Linked DNA regions of Coraliomargarita algicola. The main gene of each other region encodes a partner of the protein of the gene in region 2 in a complex. Links are inferred from orthologs where the notes say so. Each region holds a gene or a part of one and is shown on either strand. Other genes may lie near its edges.

The links. Proteins that work in one complex are often made in the same cells at the same time.
Region 1: the proteins of SH580_RS09885 (region 2) and SH580_RS18060 are in contact, whole or in part, in a cryo-EM structure (PDB 7NYH), measured with the Escherichia coli proteins. The link is inferred for Coraliomargarita algicola from one-to-one orthologs.
Region 3: the proteins of SH580_RS09885 (region 2) and nuoD are in contact, whole or in part, in a cryo-EM structure (PDB 6ZJN), measured with the Thermus thermophilus proteins. The link is inferred for Coraliomargarita algicola from one-to-one orthologs. Residues at the interface, in WP_096411116.1 of Thermus thermophilus: Glu45, Ser46, Asn48, Pro50, Ala51, Gly52, Glu53; in WP_223903221.1 of Thermus thermophilus: Met26, Thr27, Asn29, Gly31, Pro32, His34.

What each region holds. Positions count from the first base shown.
Region 1 is NZ_CP138858.1:4,378,345-4,381,069, reverse strand. It holds SH580_RS18060 (NADH-quinone oxidoreductase subunit J family protein), read right to left. Parts: upstream 1,771-2,725; coding sequence 1,231-1,770; downstream 1-1,230. Other genes in the region: SH580_RS18050 (complex I subunit 1/NuoH family protein), read right to left, coding at 2,440-2,725; SH580_RS18055 (NuoI/complex I 23 kDa subunit family protein), read right to left, coding at 1,886-2,434; nuoK (NADH-quinone oxidoreductase subunit NuoK), read right to left, coding at 891-1,196; nuoL (NADH-quinone oxidoreductase subunit L), read right to left, coding at 1-886. UniProt on the Escherichia coli protein: NDH-1 shuttles electrons from NADH, via FMN and iron-sulfur (Fe-S) centers, to quinones in the respiratory chain. The immediate electron acceptor for the enzyme in this species is believed to be ubiquinone.
Region 2 is NZ_CP138858.1:2,474,583-2,481,531, forward strand. Bases 2,597-5,590 are described here. They hold SH580_RS09885 (NADH-quinone oxidoreductase subunit A), read right to left. Parts: upstream 4,284-5,590; coding sequence 3,909-4,283; downstream 2,597-3,908. Other genes in these bases: SH580_RS09880 (PTS sugar transporter subunit IIA), read right to left, coding at 2,597-3,806; SH580_RS09890 (hypothetical protein), read right to left, coding at 4,372-5,472. Outside these bases: hemF (oxygen-dependent coproporphyrinogen oxidase), read left to right, coding at 1-319; hemE (uroporphyrinogen decarboxylase), read left to right, coding at 340-1,371; trpA (tryptophan synthase subunit alpha), read right to left, coding at 1,510-2,319; more of SH580_RS09880, read right to left, coding at 2,448-2,596; SH580_RS09895 (tetratricopeptide repeat protein), read left to right, coding at 5,666-6,949. UniProt on the Escherichia coli protein: NDH-1 shuttles electrons from NADH, via FMN and iron-sulfur (Fe-S) centers, to quinones in the respiratory chain. The immediate electron acceptor for the enzyme in this species is believed to be ubiquinone.
Region 3 is NZ_CP138858.1:4,371,835-4,374,615, reverse strand. It holds nuoD (NADH dehydrogenase (quinone) subunit D), read right to left. Parts: upstream 2,122-2,781; coding sequence 880-2,121; downstream 1-879. Other genes in the region: nuoB (NADH-quinone oxidoreductase subunit NuoB), read right to left, coding at 2,749-2,781; SH580_RS18025 (NADH-quinone oxidoreductase subunit C), read right to left, coding at 2,134-2,745; nuoF (NADH-quinone oxidoreductase subunit NuoF), read right to left, coding at 1-278.

The DNA of each region.
Region 1 (2,725 bases), 1.9 Mb from region 2 along the record:
CATTCTGGCCGTATGCACAGAATCCAGCATAGACAGCGACTGAGGTGCCCAGCCAGGCAATAAATGTCAGCACTTCGGGGGTGAACAGAAACTGAATCCGAATCAGGAAGTAAACACCTGCCGCCACCATGGTCGCCGCGTGAATCAAAGCGGAGACCGGAGTCGGCCCCGCCATCGCATCAGGCAACCAAACATGCAGCGGGAATTGAGCCGACTTACCAATGAAGCCACACATTAGCAGCGCCGCAATGCAACCGCTAATCAGATCACTATTGGCAGCGATGATGCCGTGCATCTCGCTAAGGTTAGTGGTGCCGAAATGCCAGTAGGCGTAAACAATGCCGATTAAAAAGCCAAAGTCCCCGACCCGATTCACAATAAAAGCTTTCTTCGATGCAGCAGCCGCTTCGTCGGTATCCAAATAGTGTCCGATCAACATATAAGAGCTGAAACCAACCAACTCCCAAAAGACAAAGATCATGATCAAATTATCCGCCAACACGATTCCCAGCATAGAGAACATGAAAATTGACAGACCACCAAAGAAACGGGCGCGTCCCTTATCGTCAGCCATGTAGCCTAAGCTAAAGACGTGGATCAAGAAGCCTACTGCCCCCACCATCATCAGCATGGTGGCCGAGACGCCGTCGAAGAGAAAGCCCATCGACACGCTATAGTCGCCCAAGTTGAGCCAGTCCCAGGAGATCATGACATCCTCACCGGCGGCAGCACGAATGGCGAACAGTGAAAAGACAAAGATCCCTGCAGCGGCCACGACGGAGATCGCCGAAGCGAGCTTGCCCATACGACGACAAAAGAATGCAATCAATACTGCGGATAGCAGCGGCGTGAGAAGAACAGCGAGAAGAGATTGAGCGGCGGTCATATTTCTAGCGACTCAAGGAGGTGAGTTGATCGACCATCACCGTTTGGCGCAGACGGAAGAGCGCAACGATAATGGCAAGGCCAATAGCGACTTCAGCAGCCGCCACCGTGATAATAAAAAAGACGAAAAGGTTACCATCCATCGTGCCGTTGTAGCGGGAAAACGCGACTAGAGCGAGGTTCACTGCATTGAGCATTAGCTCCAGCGACATGTAGATAATCAGCGTATTCTTGCGAAGAATCACTCCGAGTAAACCGATTGCGAAAAGCAATCCGGCAACCAATATAAAAGCGTTTATACCAACAGTCATTTTAGAATAAAATTTATAAAAGAAGAAATAACTCCTAATTCTCCTTGTGTTTCTTCGAGACAACGATGACGCCGATCATGGCGGACAACAGTAAGAAGCCGGTGACCTGGAAGGGCAGCATGTATTTAGTGAACAAGCTGTAACCAAAGGACTTGGCGGAGGTGGTGAAAGGTATACCGATGCCCTCACCTGTCGGATTCTCTAAAACAGGTAGCAAGGTTGTTTCCGGCAGATGTTGGTTGCCACAAAATGCAGAACAAATCATAACCACCAAAAGTGCAAAGCCGATGATAGATGCTCCTAGAGTGAGCTTATCTTTCAGGATCTGATTCGTCTCTTTATCAACATCCAGCAGCATGATGATAAAGAGGAACAGCACCATAACCGCGCCTGCGTAGACCAGAATCTGAATCACAGCCAGGAAGTAAGCTTCCAACAGCACAAACATCCCCGCCGTAGCGACAAAGGAGACGATCATACACATGGCACTATTCACCGCATTCGGACTCACGACCATCAGCAATGCCGAAATCAGCGTGATTGCTGCAAAAATGTAAAAAAGTAGGTCTATCATTAGAGAATTAAGAATTTAGAGAGCAGAAATAAGAAATGATATAAATTAAAGATGCCGTCGCATGTGTTAGCTGAACCATTTCTTAAATCTTAAATCTTATTTTAAAAATGGATATTTAATGTGCGTTACCAGTGGCTTCGGCGGCTTTCTTCTTGTCCCACTTAAAATGCTTATCAGGCAAGGTACCACCGAGTTCATAGAGCTTTTGCTTGTTGTTGATCATCTCCTCACGAGAATAACCGGAAAGTGAGAAAATATCCTGTAGAAAAATCGCCTCTTCGGGGCAAACCTCCTGGCACAGGCCGCAATAAATACACCGCAGCATGTTGATATCAAACTCCTGCGGAGCCTTCTCCACGTGCGCACGCTCAGGCTCGGCTTCTGCATCGATCGCGCCGGGTGTAATTCGAATCGCCTTAGGGGGGCACACAAACTCACACAATTGGCAGGACACGCATTTCTCGCGCCCATTGGGGTCCTTGACCAAAGTGGGCACGCCCCGATAATTATCTGGGATGGTTGGCCGCTCCTCAGGATATTGCAGCGTCACGCCCTTTTGCAGCATACTGCTGAAGGTAGTCTTCAAGCCCGTCACAATCTGCGGCAAGAAGGTTTTCTCCGCAAAGGACAGCGGCTTTCGTTCTAGAACTTTTGTCTTAGCCATTAGATTTAGCGGGTGAGTGTGTCGTAAAGGGCGATGATAATGGTGTTGAAGACCAAATTAGCAACGGCGAGTGGAAGCAGGACCTTCCAACCAAGCGACATCACTTGGTCGTAACGGAAGCGCGGCAAAGTCCAACGCATCCAAATAAAGAAGAAGATCATGAAAAAGACTTTGGCCATGAACCAAGCGACAGAGAGCACACTACCGAGTATGCCAGTGCCCCACGGATCCGCCATCCACGGAAGGAAATTCCAGCCTCCGAGGAAGAGCAGAACAAAAATCCCTGAGCCC
Region 2 (6,949 bases):
TATGCAATCCGTAGGCGACCACTTCGTGCCCGCCTACCAGCCCATTGTGGCGCGCCGCAAAGACAGCCCATTCAGCGATGCCCAGCGTCAATTCCAACTCTATCGCCGCGGACGCTACGTCGAGTTCAACCTCGTCTATGACCGCGGCACCCACTTCGGACTGCAGTCCAAAGGCCGCACCGAGTCGATCCTCATGTCACTCCCGCCACTCGTCCGCTGGGACTATGACTGGCACCCCGAGCCCAAGACCCCCGAGGCGGAGCTCTACGATGTCTATCTAAAACCCCAAGACTGGGCCAACCAATCAGTAAATTCCTAATTCCCAATTCCTAATTCCAAATGACACCACGCCAACGTTTTCTCGCCGCCGCCCACCAACAACCCGTCGACCGTCCACCGATCTGGCTGATGCGCCAGGCGGGCCGCTACCTTCCCGAGTATCGGGAGTTAAAAGCGCAGCACGACTTTGTCACCATGGTGCGCACGCCCGAGCTAGCCGCAGAGGTCACATTACAACCGCTGCGCCGCTTCCCTCTCGATGCCGCAATTATCTTTTCCGACATCCTCGTCATCCCGGAAGCTCTGGGGCAAGGCTACCACTTCCGAGATCAGGGCGGGATCGGCATGGACTACCTACTCGACACCAAGGCCAAGATCGAAGCACTGGATAATTCTAAAATTGCTGAAAACCTAAAATACGTAGCCGACGCACTCACGCTGACTCGAAAAAAACTAGGCGAAGACACCGCCCTACTCGGCTTCTGCGGCTCTCCATGGACGCTGGCTTGCTACATGATCGAAGGCGGCTCCGCCAAAGACTTTATAAAAATCAAACAACTCGCTTGGGGGCAACCCGAGCTTTTTGAACTGCTGATGCAGAAACTCACCGATGCCATCGTCGAATATTTGCACATGCAGATCGATGCCGGTGCCGATGCACTACAGATCTTCGATTCCTGGGGAGCCATCTGCCCCGCCACTCACTACGAGGCTTGGTCCCTGCGCTGGGTTCACCATATTATCAACAAGCTAAAAGACCGCGTGCCCGTAATTCTCTATGCCAAAGGCATGGGCCACAAAGCCCCCGACCTCATGCATACCGGCGCCAAAGTCATTAGCCTGGACTGGACGATGAACCTACGCCGCATGCGCCAAAGCATCGGTCACGGAGCTGCGGTGCAAGGTAACCTCGACCCCATCACACTGACCACGACGCCCGAGATCACCCAAGTCGAAGCGAAACGCGTACTCGACGAAGCTGGCAAAATGCCTGGTTTCATCTTCAACCTAGGCCATGGCATGGTTCCCAGCGCCAAGATCGAATGCGTGGAAGCCTTGATGGAAGTCGTGACCGGACAGAAAAACGCGTAGTGAGCTGGGCTCAGCCACCTCACAGTATCGGACAGCTGCGACCAAACGACGCTCGTGCTCGCGCGCCAGTGTTGCAAACGAACTCAGCGAGATTCTCGAATGATCCTGATAGTAAGAATAGTCAGATGCCAGAGATGACTACTTCTTCGTCAACGCGCCGCCTTCCAGCAGCATGCCCATCTTGGCGCGCAGCGAAGTGGCAATGGCCTGATCATCGGCAGGGTTCTCAGCGATACAATTGACAATCGCACTGCCCACAACGACGCCATCGGCGGCTTGAGCAACGGTGCGCACGTGGTCAGCATTCGAGATACCAAAGCCCACGACAACCGGTAGGTCGGTATGCTTTTTAATTTGAGCCACATTGGCTTGAATACTTTCAGACATCGAAGCCTGCTCCCCCGTTACGCCCTCGCGGGAAACATAATAAACAAATCCCGTCGTCGCCTTACAAATAATTTCCAAACGTGAATCAGGCGTCGTCGGTGCAACAATAAAGACAGTCTGTATAGCATGCTTCGCGCACGCTTCCAAGTGCTCCCCCGCTTCTTCGGGCGGCAAATCGAGGGTCAAAATACCATCCACCCCCGCCGCTTTGGCGCGCTCCGCGTAAGCCTGACTCCCTTGCGCAAAGACCAAGTTATAGTAAGTATAAAAAATGATCGGCACCTCGCTGAACTCGCGAATGGCACGCACTAAATCAAGCACACGCTCGCTATTGGAGCCACTTTCAAGCGCACGTTGTGCCGCCAGCTGATTCGTCAGCCCATCGGCGAGTGGGTCGGAAAAAGGCACCCCAAGCTCTAACACATCCACTCCGGACTCGATCACGGCACGGCAGGCAGCCAGCGAGCCCTCAAAATTGGGATCCCCCGCACATAGATATCCGACAAAGGCGGCACGATTCTCTGCGCGGGCTTGAGCAAAAGCTTTTTCAATTCGGTTCATAGAAAGATATGAAGGTATGAAACTTGGAAAGTGGAAAGGTAAAACTGAAGCTAGGCGACAAAGTCTCTCACACGGGTAGCCCCGCATCCTCACCTACGACACCAAGCACAGCAAAGCGCCAACAAGCGCTAACTATTCCGAATCAGCGCTTTCTCAATCAACGGCAGCATCTTACCATGACGGAAGAGTGTCACCTGCCCAGTGCTTCCAGAAACCACAATGCAGAGGCAATCAATCGCTTGCGTGATCGAGGCCGCAGCGGCATGCCGACTACCTAAGCCACTGTGCAACTCGTGGGTGTAATCCGGCGCATGAATCAAGGAGCCTGCTGAAATGAGCACGCCATCTCCTCGTATGATGAATGCCCCATCAATCGAAGAAAGCTCCTTAACAGTCTCATCCATAAATGGGTTGAGAATATTGCGGTCCTCATCCTTATAACCATAAAACGGATTGAGAATCAACGGCTTGGTGTACTGTGAGATCTGCTCCGCGTTGCCCAAGGCAAACAAGCACCCCACCGGATGCCCCTCGCGCCCCTCGACGGCTAACTCTGTCGCAATCGCCAACACACGCTCGATCACTTCAGGTTTCACACTAGCGGGCAACATATCCGACTTACTCGCCAACATGGTGTCAAACTCACGTTCAACATCCACAACAGTGATACTATCAAACTGGTTACTCTGCGGCAGTCCGCCGATACAACACAGACGATCCTGACTGGAAAAAATCCCCCGCGTGAGCCCGATCAAGACAGCGCTGCGTAATTGCGAGAAGCGGTGATTACTATACGAACGAATCGGAATCACCGCATCGATTTCTTCGCGCTCGGTCGCAGCATCCGAAGTACCATGTGCGATCAACACCGTCTTAAAACCTTTAAATACCTTCCCCACTTCCACGCCACCGCCAAAAGTATCCGCGAAAACGAGCACAGACGTACATTGCGCCCCCTTGGCAATCTTAGCGGCTTCACGTAAAATTAGGTTATTAAAACGATTATGCCGACGACGTGGCTGACTCTCCTCCCCCGCAAAGACCTGCTTTAACTCTTTGCGAAAATCCGACAACTTCTCGGCCGCCCGCAGCCGATCCATGTGCCCCTTATCCTGAAAGACCCGAGCCAGTGATGCCAGACTGTAAAGGTAACTGCGCGCATTCTCAGAAGCGAGCAGCAAAAAAATGTAACGAATATCCTGATACTCCGAATGCCCATCGTAGGCGAGCCCATTCGCACAACGGCCCACAGCAACCATATATGGGCGCTTCATATTGACCCGCGCGTGCGGCAGACACACACCATGCCCCAGATACGTCGTCATCTGACGCTCACGATCCAACAGGTCCGCAACCAAGCCCTTCTTAGTCAAGCCACGCTCCTTAGTCACATCGCAGACTTCGATTAATTCAGATACAGCGCTTTCAAAGTCCGTGCTTTTGAGGTCGATCACACGGGATTGGGCGATGTATCGGTCGATGCGCATGTAGGCGTGGCGGAGTTTCTAGGGTGACTTGTTCAAGTCGTTAAGCCACTATTTATGCGCGAGATAGAAAATCTAGCAACTATCAACTGCATTTTTGAACAATTATTGCTCCCACTCGATCGCACCTTTTTTCAATTCGTAGAAAAGACCTAACACGAGCACAAAGAGGAAGAAAAAGACCGGTAATACGATTGGCAAATTAGCAGAAAGAAACTCCCGAAAGGTTAATACCCACGGAAACAAGAAGACGACTTCGATATCAAACAAGATAAAGAGCATCGCAGTCACGTAGAACTTAATCGCAAATGGAGCATGCCCCGAGCCCTCAGCGAGCATGCCGCACTCATAAGGCGTATTCTTAATCGCGGTGTCTGTTCCGCGCTGCCCGAAGATATGCGACGCAATAATGACAAACGCGCCAATTCCGGCAGCGATTAAAATTTGAACAAGGATCGGATAATAGTCCGCGATTTGCATAGTAAAAAGAAGCAAGTCTGCTTTAGCTCAGAATTCAAGGTGTTTCTACACGGAATCGAAGAAAGTCAGCCCCAAATGGCCCCATGCCCTACCAGGGCGTCACACGTCGCAACCATGACTGCTTTTCAACGACCGGCTCGGGGGCCGGCTGCACGACGGGCTTTGGCTTTACACGCACTCCCTCCTCAGGCAGCGACAGCTTTTGAACATGTATCCGATCCGGATCAAACTCCCCCAGCCCAAGACTCGCCGCGAAAGGCAACTGCCGCGGCACAGGCTCGATCTCCGAAAACCCCTCAAGCACTCGCATCGTATTGATCCGGTCATAAAGCAAGCGATCCAGCGCGACCGGGTCGCTACTCATCCATAAACGCGGCTCGGAACGCGTGTAGATGGAATTGAAAAAGGGGCCTGCGATAAACTGATAGCGCTCCAAAGACACGAAGTTCAAAATCAGCCGTTCCTCCAGTTCGGGAATCGCGGCAATCTCGGCCACCGCCGCGGATGCCGTCGCTTGATTGACCAAGAAACGGCGACTATTACTCACATTCCAAAGCGTCGCATTGGCAAGAACGCCGTCGATCCCCAGCGCGGGATCATCGACGCCGACCGCTAAATTAATCCAAAAGTCGACCTCAAACAACAAGGGCTTAGGCAAATAACTTTTGCGCCCCTGCGCCCCCTCGGCAAGCTCGGTGGCACGACGTGTCTCGGAGATCAACTGCGGCTCCTGCTGCAACGCGGGCGGCAACGGACTATCATAAAACCATTCAGGATCATAGTATTGCTCAGAGTCCAAAGCCAATACTGGACTCCCTTCAAACTGCGCGGCCGACTCACTCAATGGCGGCATCACCCCCGCCTCTCGCAGATCATAGGCGGAGTAATCGACAATCAGAATCGCTCGCCGCTCATAGCCACGAGCTTCTAAAGCTTCCACCAAGGCGCGAATCAACTGCAGTGGCGTCCCCAGTCCGGCGCGCCCGCGCGTATTAACTTTAAGAGCCACCTGGCCCCGCTCGCCAGGCTGCAGCACTTGCCCCACCTCACGCTCATAAGCGGCCAACAATCGATCCACCTCTGTATAATATAAGCTTCCACTCGCCAGCGGCGACTCCCAGACCAGCCCCAATGGCGCACGCGGCACCAAAGCTGCCGTGGCAGAACTCCCCAGAAAAAGTCCCCACACAATCAACAGCAAAATGCGGAACCACTTTTGAGCGAAATTGACTAATCCACCTTGGGATGGCGCACAAATCGCGCCTCCAGCGCAATGATACGCCCGCCGCCTATCCACTTGACAGCTATAAAGCGGAAACGAGAGTAGACGCTTCGTCGTTTTGTTGCTAAATGCACTCACAAACCGAACACAATTCCCGCACATGTTAAAAGCAAACTTCAAAAGCGTATTCTTCATTACACTGGTCACGACCTTCACTTTACTGATTGGTTGCAGTAGTCCTGAAGAAAAAAAGGCCGCGCAAATCAAAGAAGCCCTCACCCTCTCTGCGGCTGGCTCGAACGCCGAAGCTTTGGAAATTCTCGAAAACCTCGCAACACTCTACCCCAACGATCTCGAAATCCTCAACTCCATCGGTCAGATCTACACCGCACAAGGCGACCCCACGATGGCCGCCTTCTTCCTCGAGCAGGCCTACCTACAGTCACCTGACGATACCGAGCTACTTTTCAAAACCTACCAGAGTCTGGAAGCAGCCAATCAACCTGCCGCTCACTTACTAGAGAAACTCTCGACCCAAGCCCCCGAAGCCATGACACCCGAGCTCTGGGTGCGTCTCGGTCAAACCCGCCAGGCAGAAAACAAAGTACAGTCCGCACTCGACGCCTACCTAAAGGGAGTCGATCCCGAAAAGAAAAAGCCAGCCCCTGAAACCGCAGCTTCCATCGGCCAACTCTTTGTCAAAGCGGGCAATCTACCACTCGCGGAATCGTGGCTAAAAATCGCCGCCGACAATGACGACCCCAACGCCTTAACCGCTCTCTTCGCGCTACTGGAAATCAACCTGCGCCAAAAAGACTGGGTCGATGCCGAAGCCACCATCGCTCAACTCGACAAACAATTTCCCGGCGCTGTGGAAGCCAGCCAATGGAACCAAGCACGACAGGAACTCATCCGCTGGCGCAAAGCACAGAACGAGATGAAGGCCAAACTCGCGCAAGCCGAAGCCGAGAAGAAAGCCGCCCAAGCCGCAGCAGAAAGAGCCGCCGCCGAACAAAAAGCTAAAGCCGAACAAGCCGCAGCGGCTGCAAAAGCGGCCGCCGAAAAAGCGAAAGCCGAAGAAGTAGCAAAAGAAACTCCGGCAAACGCCTCCGAATTAGCTCAAACTACCAGCGATACGCCTAAGACTACGACGCCAACAAGCGACAACGAGCCGGCGGTAACAACTGGAGGCAAGGCGCAAATCATCGCCGACCTCGAAGCAGCCGAAGCGATGGCCAATGCCCCCGCAATCGAGGGCGAAATGCCCGTCGACATCGACCCCGACATCACCGTGATCGATGCCTCAGAAAACAACAATCTGCCCATAGCCTTCAACCCCGCGATAGCGATCGAACCCGCCGACCCGGAAATCACTTTCGAAGTCGACTACGACCAGGCCACCAGCACCGGAGGTACCAACTATAGCATCGCTCCCATCGCGCCG
Region 3 (2,781 bases), 1.9 Mb from region 2 along the record:
AAAGTGCCCGGCTCCGATTCGTCGGCATTACAGACGAGGTAGATGGGCTTGCCCGACTTGCGGTCGAGAAACTTCCACTTCATACCCGCGGGGAATCCGGCACCGCCACGACCACGGACACCAGAAGTGAGCACCTCCGCGCAGATGTCTTCCGGCTTCATCGTCACAGCCTTCTTAAGCTGCTCGTAGCCGCCGTTTTTCACATAACAATCGATGTCGTTGGTATACCCTTCTTCGTCGATATGTTTGAAAATTAATCTGGTTTCTTGTGGTGCCATTTGGGAAATAAAAATTAAGAAATTAGAAATAAGAAATGGCTAAAGACCGGTGGGGAACTCGCCGTTTTTCATTTTAGTGGCCATTTCAGCGGCTTTTTCCGGATCGATATCCGTGTATTCATCTTCTCCGACCATCACCACTGGCCCCTTACCACAATCAGCGTGGCATTCTACGAATTCGAGCGTCACTTTACCGTCTTCACTGGTATGGCCGACCTTGCAGCCAAACTCCTTTTCAAAGCTCTTACAGGTTTGATATGCGCCCGCAAGCGCACAAGGCAGCGTACGGCAGACCGCACATGATACTCGCCCGTGGGCTCCGTGCGTAGCATCGGATAAAAGGTAACAATCTCGATAATATTAATCGGCTGCAATCCCAGACGCTCGGCGATCCACTCCATCGCCTCCTGCGAAAGGTAGCCCTGATCCTCTTGCACCAAATGGCATAGAGGCAGCGCCGCACTACGCACCGTCGGGTAGCGTGGCACAAGCTTGTCGATCTTTTCGATAGTTTCTGGTTTTAAATTCATTTCCTAAATAGTGATCAGAGCCAATTTTTCTTAATTCTAAATTCCCAACTCCTAATTCCTAATTCCTAATTCTATCTGTCACATTCCCCCATCACGAAGTCCAACGAACCGAGAATCACAGTGATATCGGTCATGTAGTGGCCGGGGATCAACTTCTCCAGAATACTCAGGCTGCAAAAAGATGGACCTCGGATCTTCAGACGGTAAGGCACCCCGCCCCCCTTGGAAACGATAAAGAAGCCCAAAGCACCCTTAGGGTTTTCCGCCTCAAAGTAAACCTCACCAGCAGGGATCTGTGGCCCCTCGGTCACAATCATGAAATTCTGGATCAGCTCTTCCATGCTGGTGAGCACCTTAGCTTTTTGTGGTGCAAAAATCTTCTTCGCCTCCTCTGCATAATAACTGCCTTCAGGAAACTGATCGATACATTGCCGTATAATGCTTACACTTTGGCGCACCTCCTCAGCGCGCATCATGTAGCGATCATAACAATCCCCGGTGGTGCCAACGGGCACTTCAAAATCAAATTGATCGTAACCGAGGTAAGGCTTATCTTTGCGCAAGTCGAGGTCGACACCACAGGCCCGTAAGTTCGGCCCGGTCAGTCCATAGGAGATGGCATCTTCCTTAGAAATCACCCCCACACCGACCGTACGATCCATGAAGATACGATTACGCGTGAGCAATTTATCCACTTGATCCAATACTGGTAGGACGCCCTTACAAAACTCCAGCACACGCCCTAACCAACCATCGGGAATATCACGCGCGACCCCACCAATCCGAGTGTAACTGGTGGTGAAACGTGCACCGGTCAATTCTTCGAACAGTGTGTATAATTTTTCACGCTCGGTAAAAGTATACATAAACACCGTCCATGCACCGGCATCCATCCCGTATACGCCAATGCCCAACAAGTGCGAAGACACACGCGCGAGCTCGCAACAAAGCACGCGAATCGCTTGGCAACGGTCCGGCACTTCCAGTGCCGCCAGTTTTTCAACGGCCATCGCGTAAGCCACGTTATTGGCCAAAGGTGCGAGATAATCCAATCGGTCTGTATAAGGCACAAACTGATTATAAGTCATGTTCTCAGCGATCTTCTCGTCACCACGGTGCAAGTAGCCGAGCACCGGATCGCAACTCTTAACGATGTCGCCGTCGAGCTCCATCTTCAAGCGTAGCACGCCGTGCGTGGTCGGGTGCGAGGGACCGACATTCAACGCCATGGTCTCCCCTTGCAGCGTAGGTTCTGCCTCACTGCTGCGGGCACCGAGATCGCCGATCGAAATTTCTTTTGTGGTCGTAGCCATGTCTATAGATTACTATACGGGTTTCTCCTTTTGCTCACTCCAGCTCTCATCACGAGCGCGTGGCTCCGTCTGGCTCATTGGCCCATCTCCCGAAGAAACAAAAGGCCCGCCCGCCATCGGCGCAGGCAACACCCTTGCGTGAGTCGCCTCTGCCACATCCTCGGCAGGAAACGGTGTTTCAATACCAGCCAATGGGAAATCTTTGCGCAAGGGGTGATAGGGATACTCATCCCACATCAAAATACGTCGCAAATCGGGATGTCCCTCGTAGTGGATCCCCATCAAATCATATGTCTCACGTTCATGCCAATTTGCAGCTGCGTATAAACCGCAAAGCGATGGCAAACTTGGCTGAATATCATCCGCGCAGTCGACCGCGATGCGCAGATAGGCATGCTTTGTCGTTGATAGCAGATGATAGATTCCGGTGAAACGGGGGCTTTGCGCATCCCAATCCACCGCAGTTACATCCAGCAACAGATCATAGCCCAACTCGTCCCGCAATGCGGTGCAGAGCTCGAGTAGCTGATCTGCCGGGCAATTCACCGCCAAATGATCCGCAGATTCGCGCTCTGTTAAATATTCAAAACGCTCCTTCAATTGAGCAAATTCGCTCTTGGCCATGGTTTAGCTTTCCTTTCCGGCTCCTGCCAATTCCGC